DNA from 3 places in the Nonomuraea sp. B19D2 genome. Region 1 is predicted to be linked to each of the others. Evidence: riboswitches for the same ligand, from Rfam matches in the RefSeq annotation. Region 1 holds a riboswitch; each other region holds the start of a gene.
What was found. Region 1 has a riboswitch for thiamine pyrophosphate ahead of thiO (glycine oxidase ThiO). Riboswitches for the same ligand answer to the same signal wherever they lie in the genome.
Positions count from the first base shown of each region.

Region 2: another riboswitch for thiamine pyrophosphate. It lies ahead of ABN273_RS28180 (purine-cytosine permease family protein); the one in region 1 lies ahead of thiO (glycine oxidase ThiO).
Region 3: another riboswitch for thiamine pyrophosphate. It lies ahead of tenA (thiaminase II); the one in region 1 lies ahead of thiO (glycine oxidase ThiO).

Region 1 covers NZ_JBEFAK010000003.1:353,074-358,938, forward strand. Annotated here, with positions in the region: gene ABN273_RS08245 (polyprenyl synthetase family protein) at 137-1,204, shown strand; gene thiE (thiamine phosphate synthase) at 1,391-2,029, opposite strand; gene ABN273_RS08255 (Rv2175c family DNA-binding protein) at 2,007-2,381, opposite strand; gene ABN273_RS08260 (NAD(P)/FAD-dependent oxidoreductase) at 2,412-3,587, opposite strand; TPP riboswitch at 3,636-3,752, shown strand; gene thiO (glycine oxidase ThiO) at 3,742-4,839, shown strand; gene thiS (sulfur carrier protein ThiS) at 4,836-5,036, shown strand; gene ABN273_RS08275 (thiazole synthase) at 5,029-5,784, shown strand.
Region 2 covers NZ_JBEFAK010000016.1:104,272-110,136, reverse strand. Annotated here, with positions in the region: gene ABN273_RS28200 (Fpg/Nei family DNA glycosylase) at 1-577, shown strand, start outside; gene ABN273_RS28195 (MFS transporter) at 593-1,975, opposite strand; gene ABN273_RS28190 (winged helix-turn-helix transcriptional regulator) at 2,073-2,507, shown strand; gene ABN273_RS28185 (rhodanese-like domain-containing protein) at 2,606-2,929, shown strand; TPP riboswitch at 3,005-3,120, shown strand; gene ABN273_RS28180 (purine-cytosine permease family protein) at 3,111-4,442, shown strand; gene ABN273_RS28175 (methylated-DNA--[protein]-cysteine S-methyltransferase) at 4,408-4,980, opposite strand; gene ABN273_RS28170 (sensor histidine kinase) at 5,077-5,865, shown strand, end outside.
Region 3 covers NZ_JBEFAK010000041.1:45,657-51,521, forward strand. Annotated here, with positions in the region: gene ABN273_RS45595 (hypothetical protein) at 1-1,445, shown strand, start outside; gene ABN273_RS45600 (MFS transporter) at 1,608-2,759, shown strand; gene ABN273_RS45605 (winged helix-turn-helix transcriptional regulator) at 2,807-3,187, opposite strand; gene ABN273_RS45610 (RidA family protein) at 3,316-3,720, shown strand; TPP riboswitch at 3,827-3,922, shown strand; gene tenA (thiaminase II) at 3,914-4,597, shown strand; gene ABN273_RS45620 (AfsR/SARP family transcriptional regulator) at 4,608-5,865, opposite strand, start outside.

The DNA of each region.
Region 1 (5,865 bases):
AGGTCATGGACGCGCCTCCTTTAGGGGCCGGCGCGCCACTCTAGGGGTCACAGCCATGTCACCTCCCGGGCCACCCACCACACCTCTGGGACACCTGCGGATCCGAGTCCGGGCCCCCGGCCACTAGTCTCAAGGCATGACCACTGACGCCGCCGGCATGGACACCCTGCGCAAGCAGGTGGAGCGTGCCCTCGGAGAGTTCGTCGAACGGCAGTTGCCCGCCCCGGGCGATCCCGAGCTCGCGCCGCTGCGCACGGCCGCCGACGAGCTGCTGTCCGGCGGCAAGCGGCTGCGCCCGGCGTTCTGCTACTGGGGCTGGCGCGGCGCGGGCGGCACGGACGTGCCCGAGATCTTCACCGCCGCGGCCTCGCTGGAGCTGCTGCAGGCCAGCGCGCTGGTGCACGACGACGTGATGGACAAGAGCGACCTGCGCAGGGGGATGCCGTCCGCGCACCGCCGTTTCCAGGCGCTGCACGAGAAGTCGGGCTGGCACGGCTCCGCGGAGCAGTTCGGTGAGGGCGCGGCGATCCTGCTGGGCAACCTGCTGCTGATCTGGTCGGGCGAGATGTGGCGCACCAGCGGCCTGCCGCCCGAGTCGCTGGCGGCGGCCCAGCCGGTGCACGACCACATGCGCACCGAGCTGATGTGCGGCCAGTACCTCGACCTGCTGGAGCAGGCGCACGGGGAGAACACGTTCGAGTCGGCGCTGCGGGTGGCGCTGTTCAAGAGCGGGAAATATTCGGTGGAGCAGCCGCTCAGGCTCGGGCTGGTGCTCGCCGCGGGCAAGCTCGCGCCGTGGATGGACGAGCTGTGCACGGGGTACGGCACGCAGGTCGGGATCGCGTTCCAGCTCCGGGACGACATCCTCGGGGTGTTCGGCGACCCGGCGCAGACGGGCAAGCCCGCCGGCGACGACCTGCGTGAAGGAAAGCGGACGATGCTCGTCGCCCGCACGCTGGCGGCCGCCTCCCCCGCCGACGCGGCGACCGTGCGGCGGCTCCTGGGTGATCCCGGGCTGGACGAGCACGGGGTGGACACGTTGCGGCGGATCATCGACGGCACCGGGGCGTTGCAGGAGTGCGAGGACCTGATCGGCGACTACCTGGACAAGGCGTTGTCGGCGCTCGACGACGCCCCGGTGACCGCCGAGGCCCGTGTGGCGCTGACGGAGCTGGCCATCGCCGCCACCTCCCGCAAGACCTGACGCGCACTCGGGGCCCTGCTCGGGTGCGGACGCGCACCTTCATAGGGCCAGTACGCGGGGCGTGCCGAAAGCGTCCGCCACCACGCGGGCGCGCCGGTCAAGGGCCCGAGGCGCCCGCGGGGTGGCGGACGCCTCGGCGCGAGGCCGGCGGGACACGTGTGGCCGTGCCGGGGCGGCCTGCGGGGCTCAGCCGGAGGACAGGCGCTTGGCGAACTCCGCCGCGGCCGCCCCCGGGTCATCCGCGTCCGTGATCGCGCGTACGACCACCACCCGGCTCACCCCGTACGACATCACCTCGTCCAGGTTGGCGAGGTCGATGCCGCCGATCCCGAACCACGGCCGTGCGGTCTCCAGCGCAGCCGCGTGCCTGAGCAGCGGCGGGCCGGGGGCCGGGCGGCCGGGCTTGGTGGGCGTGGGCCAGATGGGGCCGCAGCAGAAGTAGTCGACGCCCGGCTCCACGGCCGCGGCGGAAGCCTCGGCGGCGGAGTGGGTGGACCGTCCGATGACGATGTCGTCGCCGAGTATCTCTCGCGCGACCGTCAAGGGAAGGTCGTCCTGCCCCAGGTGGAGCACGTCGGGGCGGGCGGCGTAGGCGACGTCCGCCCGGTCGTTGACGGCCAGTAGTTTGCCGTGCCGGTCGCAGGCGTCGCGGAAGACTTCGAGGAGCGCGAGTTCTTCGCGTGCCTCCAGGCCCTTCTCCCGCAGCTGGATGATGTCCACGCCGCCGGCCAGCACCGAATCGAGGAACTCTGCCAGGTCGCCGCGGTCGCGCCGGCCGTCGGTGCAGAGGTAGAGGCGGGCCTCAGAAAGCGAGGGCTTGGGCACGCCGCTTGACCTCGGTGTGACGGCCGGCCTTGATCGCCTCGATGGGCGACCCGGGCAGGGAGTCGTCAGGGGTGAAGAGCCAGCGCAGCGACTCGACATCGTCGTAGCCGGCGTCCAGCAACACGGTCAGTGTGCCGGGCAGGCCCTTCATCACGTCCTTTCCGTCGAGGAACACCGCAGGCACCTGCGGCCCGCCGCTGCCCCGGCGCACGCCGAGCAGCTTGTGGTCCTTGAGGAGTTGCTTGGCCCGCCCGATGGAAAGGTCCAGGCGCGAGGCCACTTCGGGGAGAGTGAGCCACTCAGCTACGAGCTGGTCGGTCTCCCGGTCGATCTGTGCAACAGAAAGCGTCACGAAACCACAACTACCACATGGCGTGCTTGCTCAAACAACACAATCCCGTAGAGGGACATCTGGATCTACCAGGCGTTCCACGTCGAGCCGGTGTCCCGCGTCGATGATTCTGCGCCCCTGTACGAGGTCCCGCGGCCGGTCCACGGCGAGCACCGCCGCGGCGACGTCGTCGGCCGTGAGCCAGACGGCCGACCACTTGCCCTCCGGGTCGCCACGGTAGACGAGCCGCTCCCCCGCCGGATGATGGCCCGCGTACTGCACCATGTGCCCGAACTGCTCCGACCAGAAGTACGGAACGGGATCGTAGGCCACGTCCTCGCCCAGCAGGCTCGCGGCGGCGACCTCGGGGGCGTTGAGCGCGGTGTCCCAGTGCTCGACCCTGAGCCTGGTCTGCCAGCGGCGCGACCACCAGGCGGCGCAGTCGCCGACGGCGACCGTGTCGGGCAGCGAGGCACGCAGGTGCTCGTCCACGACCACGCCGTTGTGCAGGTCGATGTCGGCGCCGGTGAGCCATTCGACGGCCGGCCGCACGCCGATGCCGGTGACGACCACGTGGGCCGCCACGAACTCGCCGCCGACCAGGCGCACGCCGCCCTCGTCCACGGAGTCGACCATGGTGCCGAGCCGCAGGTCGATGTCGTCGTACCAGCGCTGGGTGCGGGCCCCGATCTCGGCGCCGACGGCGGTCGCGAGCGGCGCCGGGCCCGCCTCGATCACGGTCACCGCGCATCCGGCGCGGCGGGCGGCGGTGGCCACCTCGGCGCCGATCCAGCCCGCGCCGATGACCGCGACGCGGGCGCCTGGGACGAGCATGGCCCTGAGCTCATGGGCGTCGTCGAGCGTGCGCAGCACGTGCTGGGGGCCGTCGCCGGGCAGCCTGATCGGCTCGGCCCCGGTGGCGATGACCAGCCCGTCGTAGCCCACCTCGCCCTCGGTGGTCTCCACGACGCCCGCGCGCAGCGACTTGGCGCTGACGCCGGGGCGGAAGTCCACGTCGATCGCGGCCAGGTCGGTGCCGACGTAGCTGGTGTCGGCGTCGCCGAACAGCACGGCCTTGGACAGCGGCGGGCGGTCGTAGGGGCGATGGCGCTCCGCACCGATCAGAGTGATCCTTCCGCCGAATCCGCGTCCGCGCAGCGCTTCCACGGTGCGCACCCCGGCCAGGCCGGCTCCTACCACCACGACATGATTCACGTTCATGACCATAACGGAGGGCGGTGCCGGGCCGACGCGGCGAGGTCGTAGGCTGGGGACGGAAAGACGCGCGGGAGTCCGGCCGTAACCGGGCTGAGAGGAAGGCTTCACCGGGCCTTCGACCGCAAGACACCTGATCCGGATCATGCCGGCGAAGGGAGCGCGAATGGATGTGATCGTGGGCGGCGGGGTCGTCGGGCTCTCCGTGGCCTGGCGGCTGGCTCGCGACGGACGGCCTGTCACCCTGGTGGACCCCGCCCCGGCCTCGGGCGCCTCGCACGCGGCCGCGGGGATGCTGGCGCCGGTCAGCGAGGTCGCCTACACCGAGGTGCCGCTGCTGCGGCTGGGTGTGGCGTCGCTGCGCCGCTGGCCCGCCTTCGCCACCGAGCTGGCCGCCGATGCGGGACTGGCCGGCACCGAGGCCCTGGATCTGCGCTCCGACGGGACGCTCGACGTGGCGTTCGGGACGGACGACCTGGCGGCGCTGGACGAGCTCGCCACGTACATGGAGAAGCTGGAGCTGCCCGTCGAGCGGCTGAGCGGGCGCGAGTGCCGCCGGCTGGAGCCCATGCTCGCCCCCTCCGTGCGAGGCGGGCTGCTGGCTCCCGGCGACGCCTGGGTGGACCCGCGCCGGGTGACGGCGGCGCTGCTCGCCGCCCTCGACCGGCGGGGAGTCCCGCTGGTGCGCTCGCGCGTCGGCGAGCTGCTGCGCGACGGCGGCCGGGTCACCGGGGTACGCCTCGGCGAGGGCGCCGAGATGCGGGCGGAGCGGGTCGTCCTGGCGGCCGGGGTGTGGAGCGCCGGGCTGGCGGAGGTGCCGGTGCGGCCGGTCAAAGGGCAGATCATGCGGTTGCGTTCCCCGCAGCCGCTGCTCACCCGCTGCGTACGCGGCACCGTGCACGGCACGCCGGTCTACCTCGTCCCCCGGGGCGACGGCGAGCTGGTGGTCGGGGCGACCCAGGAGGAGATGGGGTTCGACACCCGGGTGACCGCGGGCGGTCTGTACGAGCTGCTGCGGGACGCCAGGGAACTGGTGCCGGGCGTCACCGAGCTGGAGATCGCCGACGTGGTGGCCGGGCTGCGGCCGGGCACGCCGGACAACCTGCCGGTCATCGGCCCGAGCGGCACGCCCGGGCTCGCGCTGGCCACCGGCCACCATCGGGGCGGCGTGCTGCTGGCCCCGCTGACGGCCGACATCCTGCTGGGCGAAGAGGGCGAGCTGGCGGCGTTGTGCACGCCTGGAAGGTTTCGGGAAATTTCATGATTGTGACGATCAACGGGGCCGTGCACGAGGTGGCCGACGGCATGACCGTGGCGCAGGCCGTACGCAGATTGACCACGGCCGCCACCGGGGTGGCCGTGGCCGTGAACGACGAGGTGGTCACGCGGAGCTCGTGGGAGACGACGGCGCTCGGCGAGCATGACCGGGTGGAGGTTCTGACGGCGGTGCAAGGTGGATGATCTGATCATCGCCGGGGAGAAGTTCGCTTCCCGGCTCATCATGGGGACCGGCGGCGCGCCCTCGCTGGAGGTGCTCGACCAGGCGCTGGCCGCGTCCGGCACCGAGCTGACCACGGTGGCCATGCGGCGGCTCGACCCGAACGCCCGCGGCTCGGTGCTCGACGTGCTGCGCAAGCGGGACATCAAGGTGCTGCCCAACACGGCCGGCTGCTTCACCGCGGGCGAGGCCGTGCTGACGGCGCGGCTGGCCAGGGAGGCGCTCGGCACGAACTGGGTCAAGCTCGAGGTCATCGCCGACGAGCGGACGCTGCTGCCCGACCCGATCGAGACGTTCGACGCGGCCGAGCGGCTGGTGGCCGACGGGTTCGTGGTGCTGCCGTACATCGGGGACGATCCCGCGCTGGCGCGCCGGCTGGAGCAGGCGGGGTGCGCGGCCGTGATGCCGCTGGGCGCGCCGATCGGCTCGGGCCTCGGCATCCGCAACCCGCACAACATCGAGCTGATCGTCGAGGTCGCCTCGGTGCCGGTGGTGCTCGACGCCGGCATCGGCACGGCCAGCGACGCTGCGCTGGCGATGGAGCTGGGCTGCGACGCCGTGCTGCTGGCCACGGCGGTCACCAGGGCGCAGCGGCCCGACCTCATGGCGGCGGCCATGAAGGGTGCCGTGGCGGCGGGCCGGCTGGCGCGGCTCGCGGGCCGCATCCCGCGCAGGCGCTACGCGGAGGCGTCATCCCCGATGACCCCCTGAGGCGCCCGGTGTCGTGACGCGAACGCGGGGGCGTTCCGCAGGGAACGTCTCCGCATCGGTTTCGGGCGGCAAGGCCCTGCG
Region 2 (5,865 bases), on a different contig from region 1:
CCGGCTGGCGCCCGATGAGGAGGGGCTGGCGCCCGGGTTCGAGCTGACGGAGGCGGGGACGCAGAAGCGTCTCGCCGTCTATGTCACGAAAAATCCGGAAGACATCCCCGGTGTCGCCTCCCTCGGTCCCGACCCCCTCGACGAGTCCTTCACCGTGGAAGCGCTCAAGCGCATCGTGAGCGGCAACCGCACCCAGATCAAGGGGCTGCTGCGCGACCAGAAGGTCATCGCGGGCATCGGGAACGCGTACTCGGACGAGGTGCTGCACGCGGCCAGGATGTCCCCGTTCAAGATCGCGTCGTCGCTGACGGACGCGCAGATCGCCGACCTGCACGAGGCCATCATCACCACGTTGAGAGAGGCGGTGGAGCGGGCGCACGGGCTGGCGGCCAAGGACCTCAAGGCGGAGAAGAAGTCCGGGCTGCGCGTCCACAACAGGACGGGGCAGCCGTGCGACGTGTGCGGCGACACCATCCGCGAGGTGTCCTTCGCCGACTCGTCCCTGCAGTACTGCCCCACCTGCCAGACCGGCGGCAAGCCCCTCGCCGATCGGCGCTTGTCCCGGCTGCTCAAATGACCCCTGCGTGGGTGCTCAGGCGCCGACCGGCACCCGGTCCGCCTCCCGGGTCCCCGTGCGCCTGCGCAGGCCGATGGCCGCCACCACCGCGCCCAGCAGGGTGGCCGTCACCGGGACCGCCAGGGCCGTGCGCAGCGCCGTGAGGCCGGCCTCCGCCGTGGTCCCGTCGCCCAGGGCCGCCACGTTGACCGCGGTGACCATCGACAGGCCCAGGGCCGCGCCGAACTGGAACGACGTGTTGATGAGACCGCTCGCCAGCCCCTGCTCCTCCGGCGCGATGCCGTCCGTGGCCACGATCGTGAGCGGGCCGTAGACGAAGGCGAACATCAGGCCGATCAGCAGCATCGAGGGCAGCATGGCCGCGTACGTCCAGTCGAGCCCCACCCCGAGGAAGAGCGCGTACGCCAGCAGCCCCGACAGCAGGCCGCCCAGGACGACCTTGGCGTTGCCGTACCGGTTGACCAGCCACGGCGTGAGCGTCGGGGCGAGGATCACGTCGGCGGCCGCCGCCAGCAGGGCCAGGCCCGTCTGGATGGTGGACCAGCCGCGCAGCTCCTGCAGATAGAGCGTGACCAGGAACTGGAAGCCGAAGAACGAGGCGGTGAGCAGGGCGGCCAGCACGTTCGCCCGGACGAGGGCGCCCGACCTGAGTATGCCCAGGCGGACCAGGGGGCGGGCGGAGCGGCGTTCCACGGCCACGAAGGTCCCGAGCAGCGCCAGGCCACCGAGGAAGGCGGCCACCGTCAGCGGCCAGCCGTCGGACGGGTGCTCGAGGCGTACCACCCCGTAGACCAGCAGCATCATCGCGCCCGTGACGCTCAGAGCGCCCGCCGCGTCGAAGCCGCCGCCGCGAGACTCGGAAGGGGAATCCTTGAGCAGCGGGATCGCGGCGAGGAGGATCACCAGCGACAGCAGGACGGGCGCGAAGAAGACCCAGCGCCAGCCGAACGCGGTCAGCAGGCCGCCGATCACCAGCCCGAGCGCGAAGCCGCCCGCCGCCGTGCCGGCGTAGATGAGCAGGGCCCGGTTGCGCCGCGGGCCCTCGGGGAAGGTCGTGGTGAGCAGGGAGAGCCCGGCCGGGGTCATGAACGCGGCGGCCACCCCCGTGACGAACCTGGCCACCAGCAGCACCCACCCCTCATGAGCGAATCCGCCGAGCCCGGAGAAGGCCAGGAACACCCCCAGCCAGAGCAGGAACATCCGCCGCCGGCCCAGCAGGTCGGCCGCCCGGCCGCCGAGCAGCATGAAGCCGCCGTAGCCGAGCACGTACGCGCTCACGACCCCGCTCAGCACCCCCGTTGACAGCCCCAGGTCAGCCCTGATGGACGGGAGGGCGACGTTGAGCATGGCCACGTCGATGCCCTCGAGAAAGATGGCTCCGCACAAAACAATCAGCACGCCCCAAGAGCGAGCAGGCATAACAAACTCCCGGTTACTTCTAGGCATTTCGGTTCTCTCTTGTAACCGGACACATCATCAGCCAACATGAAATGTCATGGAAGAAGGCACTTCGGAATCACTCGGTTACTGCGACAGCACCGTGGAAGCCGACTACGACGTACGCCAGTGGGACACCCGCGAGGACTGCGAGGTCCGCCAGATACTCGACCGCATCGCGGACAAGTGGTCGCTGCTGGTGATCGCCCTGCTCGACTGCCAGAGCCTGCGCTTCACCCAGCTCCGCCGCGAGATCGACGGCGTCAGCCAGCGCATGCTCAGCGTGACCCTGCGCCAGCTCGAGCGCGACGGCCTGGTCAGCCGCACGGTCCACCCCGTCGTGCCGCCCAGGGTCGACTACGCGCTGACGCCGCTCGGCCGTACGCTGCACCAGACCATAAAGGCGCTGGTCACCTGGACGGAGGAGCACCAGCGGGAGATCGCCGAAGCGCGTGCCGCCTACGACTCGCGTGTTGATGGCCTCACTCCGTGAGGCGGGCTCGGTCGCCAGATGCCGCCGCCTTCCCCCGTCGCTCCTTCGTCGCTCCTCCTCCAGGCGGCGGCGCTCCCTCGCCGCGAGATGATGGAGTCATGACCGTTCCTGAGATCGAAGCCAGTGCCGTTCCCGACGACGCCTACCTGCTCGACGTCCGAGAGCAGGACGAGTGGGTCGCCGGGCACGCGCCGGAGGCTGTCCACATCCCCATGACCCAGATCCAAGGGCGGGTCGACGAGGTGCCCGGCGACCGGACGGTCTATGTCGTCTGCCGGGTTGGCGGCCGGTCCCTGCAGGTCGCGGCCTGGCTCAACCAGCTCGGGCGCGACGCGGTCAACGTCGGTGGCGGCATGCAGTCGTGGGAGTTCGCGCGTCGCCCGATGGTCAGCGAAACGGGGCAGACGCCCTTCGTGGCCTAAAAATCTTCTCAAAGCACATGTAAAGCCTCCCTGTGGCGTTTCTGCCGCCACTAGGGCATGATGAGGGCGCCAACTTCAGATCGTCGCGGGAGCTCGGGGTTCACCGGGCTGAGAGGGCAGCACACGATCCGCTGCCGACCGCCTGAACCTGTCCGGGTAATGCCGGCGTAGGGAGTGTGCGATGACGCATGTCGCCGACGAAGTTCCCCTGACCCTCGAGGGCAGGCCGCCGAAGACGCTGGGCGTGCTCGACCAGGGTGCGCTCTGGGCGAACCTCGGCGTGAGCCTTCTGGGCTTCTCCGGAGCGCTGCTCCTGCTCGACCCGCTCGGCGGCGCCCCGCTCAGCCTGGCCGCCGCGCTGGTGGCCGTCGTGGTGGGCAGCCTGATCGGCACGGCCATGGTCGGCCTGTCCGCCATCCCGGGCACACGGACGGGGGAGCCCGCGATGGTGCTGCTGCGGGGGCTGTTCGGCGCGCGGGTCTCGTACGTGCCCACGGTGCTGAACATCGTGCAGATGATCGGCTGGGGCGCGTTCGAGCTGTGGGTCATCGCCAAGGCCGCCGGTGCCATCTTCGGCGCGGTGCCGTACGCGGTGTGGGTGATCGCGGCCGGAGCGCTGACCACCGCGCTCACGATCTGGCCGCTCGGGTCGGTGCGGATCCTGCGGCGGTACGTCACCATCGGCGTGATCGTGTCGCTGGTGTGGTTCGCCTGGTTCTTCCTGACCCGGGCCCCCGTGCACACCGGCGGGTCCTGGGCGGCGTTCGCCCCGGCCGTCGACTACGTGATCGCGCTGTCGGTGTCGTGGGTGCCGATGGCGGCGGACTTCGCCCGGCACTCCAGGTCGAGCGGGGCCGCGTTCACCGGCGTGGTCGGCGGGTACACGTTGGCGCAGGTGGCATGCCTGGGGCTGGGCGTGTACGCGGTGGCCATGGCGGGGGCGGACGCGGTGCTGGCCGATGGGACGTCGGTGTTCGGCCCGTTCGTCGCGGTGCCGCTGGGCGCGCTGTTCTTCGCGATCCTGGTGCTGCGCGAGACCGACCAGTCGTTCGCCAACGTCTACTCCACCACGGTCTCGCTGCAGAACCTGATGCCGCGCGTGGACCGGCGCATCTTCTCCACCGCCATCGGCGTGCTGACCGTCGCGATCGCCCTGTTCGTGGACGTCACCTCGTACGGGGCGTTCCTGGGGGTGATCGGGGCGGTGTTCGTGCCGATGTTCGCGGTGCTGGCCGTGGACTACTTCGTGCTCGGCGGCTCGCGCGGCTGGAACACCGCGGAGAACGCGCCCGCGCGCTGGTCGAGGCTGGTGCCGTGGGCCCTTGGCTTCGTCGCGTACTGGCTGACGACCTCCACGCCCACGGTCCCGAAGTGGGACGCCTTCTGGCAGTCGGCCCGCGAGGCCATCGGCTTCACCCGGCAGCCGTGGATGAACGGCGCGCTCGGCGCGGCCGTCGTGGCCGCGCTGGTGGCGCTGCTCATCGGCTCGTTGACGCGCGCTTCTCGACGTTGAGCAGGTGCTGCTTGGCCGTGGGGCCGCCCGCGTAGTCGCCGAGCCCGCCGTCCTCGCGCACCACCCGGTGGCACGGCACGATCACGCACACGGGGTTGGAGGCCAGCGCGTTGCCGATCGCCCGCAGCGCGCGCGGCCTGCCGATGCTCGCGCCGATCTCCTCCAGCGTGGTCGTCGTGCCGTACGGGACCACCGTCGTCTTCTGCAGCACCGTACGGGCGAACGGCGTGGCCAGCGTCAGGTTCACCGGTGTGGCGAAAGCCCGCAGGCGGCCGGAGAAGTATGCGTCCAGCTCCCTGCGCACCGGGTCGAGCCGGCGCGCGTCCGGCCCGATGAACGTGCCCACATGCCTCGTGAGCAGCGCGAACACGTTGTTCTCCGGCTCGAAGCTGCACGCCACGATGCCCTTGCCCGTCACCGCGAGCACCAGCCTGCCGACGGCGCCGTCATAGGTGCCGAAGGCGATGTCGGGGGGCGTCTCGCCTCGATAGGTGCTGGAGGTCACCCGCAACAAGGCATCGAGATCGCCACTCGACATGGCACCCACCCCCCCCACCCACCGAGAATCGCCGTGACCGCAGCGTATCGGACGGATCGCCCGACGCACTCACCGTGCCACGTGCACTATGGAGGAGTGGGGGACGAATGGGCCGGGAGTGACGACGAGATAGCTCGTGCTGCGCTCGCCTGTTCGCCCAACGCCGTCGTGGTCGTCGACCGGGACCAGAGCGTGCTGGTCTGGAACGAGGCTGCCGAGCGGCTGTTCGGGTGGACGGCGGAGGAGATACTCGGGCGCCGCGCGCCGATCGTGCCCGGCGAGCTCACCGCCGAGCACAACGCCGTGCTCGAACGCGTACGCACCGGCGGCCAGGTCTCGGTGCGCACCAAGCGCCTGCGCAGCGACGGGACCGTCCTCGACGTGCGCGTCGACATCAGCGCGCTGCGCCTGGGCAGCGCCGTGGCCGGCTATGTCTGCGTGCACCATCTCGCGCGGGCCGACGAGCTGGCCAGGAACCGCATGGCCCGCCGGGCGCGTCTGGTGCGCAGGCTGACCGACGTGGTCGGCGACATCAACTCCGAGCTAGAGCTCTCCGCCGTGCTCGACCAGATCTCGGCCAGCCTGACCGAGCTCACGGGGGCGGACGCGGGCGGGTTCGTGCTGATCGAGGGGGACCGGTTACGCCTGGTCAGCACGTACCAGCTGCCGGACGCCATCAGGGGCACTACCACGGACCTGCGCACGAGCCTCGTGGACAAGCTCTTACGCACCGGCAAGACCGTCCTGCTGCAGTCGGACGGGCTGGACGACCTGGTGTGGGCGCGGCTGAACGGCCTGCACACGATCGCGCTCGGCCTGGCCGCCGTCGGCGGGCGCCCGTACGGAGCCCTGTACGCGCTGTTCGCCGAGAGCACGCCCGGGCAC
Region 3 (5,865 bases), on a different contig from region 1:
ACGTGAAGATCGCCGGTATTCACGCGAAAATCGAAGTCAAGGGCGACTTCACGAAGACAGCGGCAGGCAGCTATGGAGACAACCTGTTCGCCCCGGACAAGATGGCGACGACGCCGTTCTACTTTCAGGACGCCCGCGGCTTGAAGCTGTCCGGATTCGAGATCGACGGAAACGTCGAAAAGATGACGCAGTCAGTTCCGCAAGGGGGACGCCTGGCCGAGGCCTCGGAGCACGCGGTCCACATCGGCGGCAGCGTCAATCACGCCAGCCAGAACATCACGCTCACCGGCCTTCACCTCCACCACATGGCAGCCGACGGCATCCTGCTGGGGTCGGGCAGGGACATCACGATCCGTCATGTGCAGAGCGCCAACAACATCCGTCAGGGCCTGACCATCGGACAGGGCCGCAATGTGCTGGTCACCCAGAGCACCTTCCGCGATACCGGCGTGGTGGGCACCAGCCCTGACAGCTACCCTCTGCACTCTCCTGGGCGAGGCGTGGACATCGAGCCCGAGTGCACCCCCAAGGACGCCGAATGGGGCCAGTACGAGAGCGGCCGGCAGGTCGATGCCTGCAACGATGCGGTGGGGATGACCGGCAACATCCTGTTCGACCACGTGCGGGTCACCGGCAACCTCGGCGGCGGGATCGCCATGCCGCACGGCGAAAGCTCGGCGAACGTGACGGTACGCCACTCCTTCCTGCGAAATCCGCTGGGCAAGAGCGGCGACGTGGTGGACATGGGCATCGTCGGCGGGGTCGTGGAGGACTCTGTGCTCGATGGCCAGAACGGATTCGCTGTGGCCTGTGCCACCAGAGGCTCTGCGGTGCAGCTGACCTCGCCGATCTGGGAGCGCTATCTGCGAGATCTGGCCAATGACCCCTCTCCGGTCGCCCGGGGCGTCCACCGGCAGACCGATCCGACCTTCTCCAGCACCGTGCGGCGCAACACCATCAAAGGCCAGGGCCCGAAATTCCTGTGCCAGGACGCGACGCCCGTGATGAGGATCACCGACAACAAGATCAAGGGCACCCTGCTCCCGGCACCCCCGGAAACCACGTACTACCCGACCTTCGGCCACCTGATCGTCTTCTCGGGCACGCCTGACGCCCTGTGCAGCACGACCAACGCATGGGGGAAGGAGATCACCATCGAACGCAACGACATCTTCATCCCGCGCGCCGCACCCACCGGTCAGCCCTACGGCCAGATCAACTACTGCGGGAAGTCCATCAAACTCGCCGACAACGTCTACCGCACTGATACGGAAGATCCCGCCCGTCCCCTCTGGGTCTACTACAACCGCGCCCAAGGCGTGGGGTCGGTGACTCAGGACTGCTTCCCGGCCGGCGGAGCGATCGTCGCGGTGGACGAAAATCACGTGCCTTATCCGCTCACCGATCGGGGGACACAGAAATGCCTGACGTTGCCCCAGCCATAGGCAGGGAAGACTGATCCGCCGGCCCTCTGAATCCTGTTGCAGCGGGACTGGTGAGCCTGCTGAGGTACGTGCATGGACAGTGCCACTGAGCAGGTGCAACGGGCGAGGACAGGAAGAGACCGTACGATCCCCCGACAACCGGCTCCATGGCACAGGCTGGCGGTGCTCGGCGCCCTGATGCTGGCCGCCCTCACCTTCAACACCGCGGAGAACCTGCCGGTCGGCCTCCTGGAGCTCATTTCCGAAGACCTGCGGGTGTCCCTGTCAGCGGTCGGTCTCCTGGTCACCGGTTACGGCGTGACGGTGGCCGTCGCATCGGTGCCGATCGCCCACGTCGTGCGGGCCGTGCCCCGACGTTATGTGCTCACGGGACTGCTGGCCGCGCTCGTGGTGTCCAGTCTTGTTGCGGCGCTGGCCCCCTCTTACTGGCTGCTCCTGGTGGCGCGGCTGCTGACCGCGCTCGCCCAGGCGCTGTTCTGGGCCGTAATGGGGCCGGTCGCGGTGGGCCTGTTCGCGCCCGAGGTCCGGGGGCGTGTGATCGGGGCGTTGTCCGTCGCTGGTTCGCTCGCTCTCGTGCTGGGCGTTCCCGCTGGGACCTGGCTGGGCCAGCAGAGTAACTGGCAGGTGCCCATCGCCATGCTGGCGGCTCTGGGGCTCTGTTCTTTGGTGACGATCGCCGTTCTGCTACCGACTTCGCGTCCGGAAGAAGAGCCAGCCGCCTACGCGACCAGTCCCGACGTGTGGCGGTTCTGGACGGTGCTGGCGGCCGGGACCTTGTCCGCCACCGGGGCGTTCACGGGATACACCTACATCGTGACGTTCCTGGGCGACGTGAGCGGGTTCTCCCCGAGCGCGGTCAGCGCCCTGTTCGTGGTTTTCGGTGTCGCGTGTCTGGCCGGAGTGAGCATCACCGCGGCGTTTTTGGACCGCTTTGCGCAGTCCGCGCTGGCCACCGCCGTGGCCACGCAGGCGGTGGGGATGCTCGGCCTGTACGCGTTCGGCGCTCATCCGGTGGCGGCGGTGGTGTTCCTGGTGTTGATGGGCGGTGCACTCGGGCCGGTGTTCATGACCACGCAGAACGCGATGCTGCACTGCGCCCCGGGCCGCACGGACATCGCGCTCGCAGCGAACTCCGGTGCCTACAACGCCGGCATCGCAGCGGGTGCCGCGCTTGGGGGACTGGTCCTGCCGCTCGCCGATGTACGGGGCACCTTCCTCGCTGGTGGGCTGCTGACTGCCGGGGCGTGCGCGGCCCTGCTCGGCGGCGAACTGCTACGTGGGCGCCGTCGTCCAGAACGCTCAACACGCCGATGATGGACGCCGATCTTGCTAGGGGCACCGGCGTCGGGGTGGGGGAGCCGTCAGGCGTCGAAGCGCCGGCGGGCGGTCTCGATGTGGCCGAAGTACTGGTGGGTCCAGCCGCAGATGAGATCAACCGTGGCGCGCAGGGCCTGGCCCGGCTCGGTGAGGGTGTACTCGACTCGCGGCGGCACAGTGGGATGCACCTTCCGCTCGGCCAGGCCGTTGCGCTCCAGCATGCGCAGGTTCTGGGTGAGCATCTTGTGGCTGATGCCCTCGACCTCGTCGCGCAGCTCGATGAAGCGGAGGGTGCGCTCACCGAGAGTCTCGATGATAAGCAACGCCCACTTGTTGGCGACATCAGAGAAGATCTCCCGCGCCAGGGAGTCCGCGCGCCTCAGGTCCGCTTCGTCAGCCGTGCCCGCGAACTGCTTGGTCACCATCAGGTTCCCCAGTCTCTAAAAAGTGCGTTCTTCCACGTCAGCGAACACTCTCCTATGGTTTCTGAGTAACCGCAAGAGAGCACGGGCGCCCTCCGGCGCCTCGATCACCTAACCGATCAGGAGATCTCGTGGCTGTTTCGCTCATCAACCCTGACAGGCATGTCCAAGTCCCGCTCTACCACCACGTCGCGGTGGCGAGGGGGAGCAGGCAGGTCCACATCGCGGGACAGGTCGCCTGGGACGAGAACGGCGAGCTCGTGGCACCGGGCGACCTCGCAGGGCAGGTCACCCAGGTCTACCGCAACGTCGCCAAAGCGCTGGACGCGGCCGGAGCGACGTTCCACGACGTCGTCCGCTTCACGTGGTACGCCGCAGGCTGGAAGAGAGAGATGTACGACGCCTTCAACGCGGGCATCGAACAGGCGGCCCGCGAGTTCGACATCGCCACGCCGCCGGCCGCGCTGATCGGGGTGGACGTGCTTTTCGAGCCCGGCATCCTCATCGAGGCCGAAGTCACCGCGATCATCGATTGAAGCGGTCACACCAGGTGCGAGTAGTGGGGGATCCGATGCCCGGCTTGGTGCCGTTGGGCACGGAGGCCGGCCGCGAGCGCCGGTCATCTCGCCGTCTGCTAACGTTGCCCGCGACGCGGGGTGCCCGGCGCGCCGGGCTGAGATCACACCCGTCGAACCTGATCTAGTTCGCACTAGCGAAGGGACGTCATCGGTGACCTTCTCCGAGAAGATCTGGACGCGCACGGCCACGCTGCTCGAGGCGATCCACGACCACCCGTTCAACACCGCGCTGCGCGACGGCACCCTCGACCGGGACCGCTTCGCGTTCTACCTGGTCCAGGACGGGCGCTACCTGGTGGCGTACGCCAAGGTGCTCGCGACCGCCTCGGCCCGCGCCACCGACCCGGCCGACGCCGCGTTCTTCGCCCAGAGCGCGCACACGGCGCTGGTCGTCGAGCGCGGCCTGCACGCCGGCTACCTCGAGGAGTTCGGGCTGACGGCCGAGCAGACGGCGGGCATCGCCACCTCGCCGACCTGCCTGGCCTACTCCTCCTACCTCCAGGCCACGGCGCTCGCCGCCCCGCTGCCGGTGCTCGCCGCCGCCGTGCTGCCGTGCTTCTGGGTGTACCAGGACGTCGGCGCGGCGCTGCTCGAACGCACGGCGGGTGCCGCCGGGCACCCGTACCGGACCTGGATATCCACCTACTCCGACCCGTCCTTCGCGGCCTCGGTGGAGCAGGCCAAGGCGCTCGTGGACCGGCTGGCCGAGCTCGCCGACCCGGGGACGCGCGGGGCGATGGAGGAGGCGTTCTGCCGGGCCACCGAGTACGAGTGGATGTTCTGGGACAGCGCCTGGCGCCTCGAGACCTGGCCCACGGCGCAGTGGCTCGCCTGACACCCCGCCGTCACGCGTACGAGTCGCTGAGCTCCCTGCGCAGCTCGAGGGCCTGGTGCAGGTAGTGCCGGGCCAGCGCGGCACGCCCGGACGAGCGGTACAGCTCGCCCAGTGTCTGGTACGTGTCGGCCTCCCCGCTCCGGTCACCGAGCTGCTGGAAGATCATCAGCGAGCGCTCCAGCTGGTCGGAGCCGTCCAACCGGTCGCCCCTGGCCACCTGGAGCCCGCCGAGGTTCCGCATCGCGTACGCGCCGCAGTGCCGGTCCCCGAGCGACTCGAAGATGTCCAGCGCGTGCCCCTGGTAGCGCATGGCCCGCTCGGACTCGGCGACCAGGTCGTACAGGCGGCCGAGCTGTATCGACACGCAGCCCTCGCGGTGGGCGTCGCCGAGCTCCTCGGCCAGCCGCAGCGCGTCCCCGAGCCACCGCGAGGCCTGGCGCACGTCACGCAGCGACAGGTAGACGCGCCCGATCGCCTGCCGCGCGTACGCCTCGCCGCTCCTGTCGCCGATGGCCAGGAACATGGCCAGCGCGTGCCTGAAAGACCCCAGCGCCTTGAGGTGCCGGTTGGAGAACTGGTTGACCGCCGCCAGCCCGCAGATCGAGATCGCCTCGCTCCGGATGTCGCCCAGTTCGTGGAAGATGGCCCGCGCCCGCCTGAACATCTCGCCGGCCTCGGCGTACCGGTCCTGGTAGACGCAGACCTGGGCCAGGCCGCGGAGCATGGCCGCCTCGCCGTGGCGGTCGCCGGCCGCGCGGGCGCTGTCCAGGGCGATCCGGTGCGTGGCCTGCCACTCGTCCAGGAGGCAGTGCAGGTCGAAGTACGGGACCAGCGTCGCGGCCAGCCCCCACGCGGACTGGGCCAGGCCCGCGCCGGCGGCCAGCCGTACCGCCTCCACAAGGGACTCCCGCTCGGCGTCGAACCACGACAGGGGCTCGGCGGTCAGGCGGCCGAGGGTCTCCCGCGCCAGGCTCCAGCGGGGCGCCCCGTCGGACGTCAGCCCGAACAGGGTCGTCGGCAGCCGCGTGGCGGCGTGCTCGGCGGCGGTGAGCCAGCCGCCGAGCACCCTGACGAGCGCGTGCCGCTCGGCCCCGTCGACGGTCGGCCCGCCCGCCTTCTCCTTCGCGGCGCAGCGGACCAGGTCGTGCAGGCGGTAGCGGGGCTGGCCGACGGGGTCGGTGCCGGCCAGGCGCAGGAGGTTCGCGTCCACCAGGGTGTCGACCACCGTGTCCGCCCGGTGCCGGTCGAGCACGGCGTCGGCCACCCAG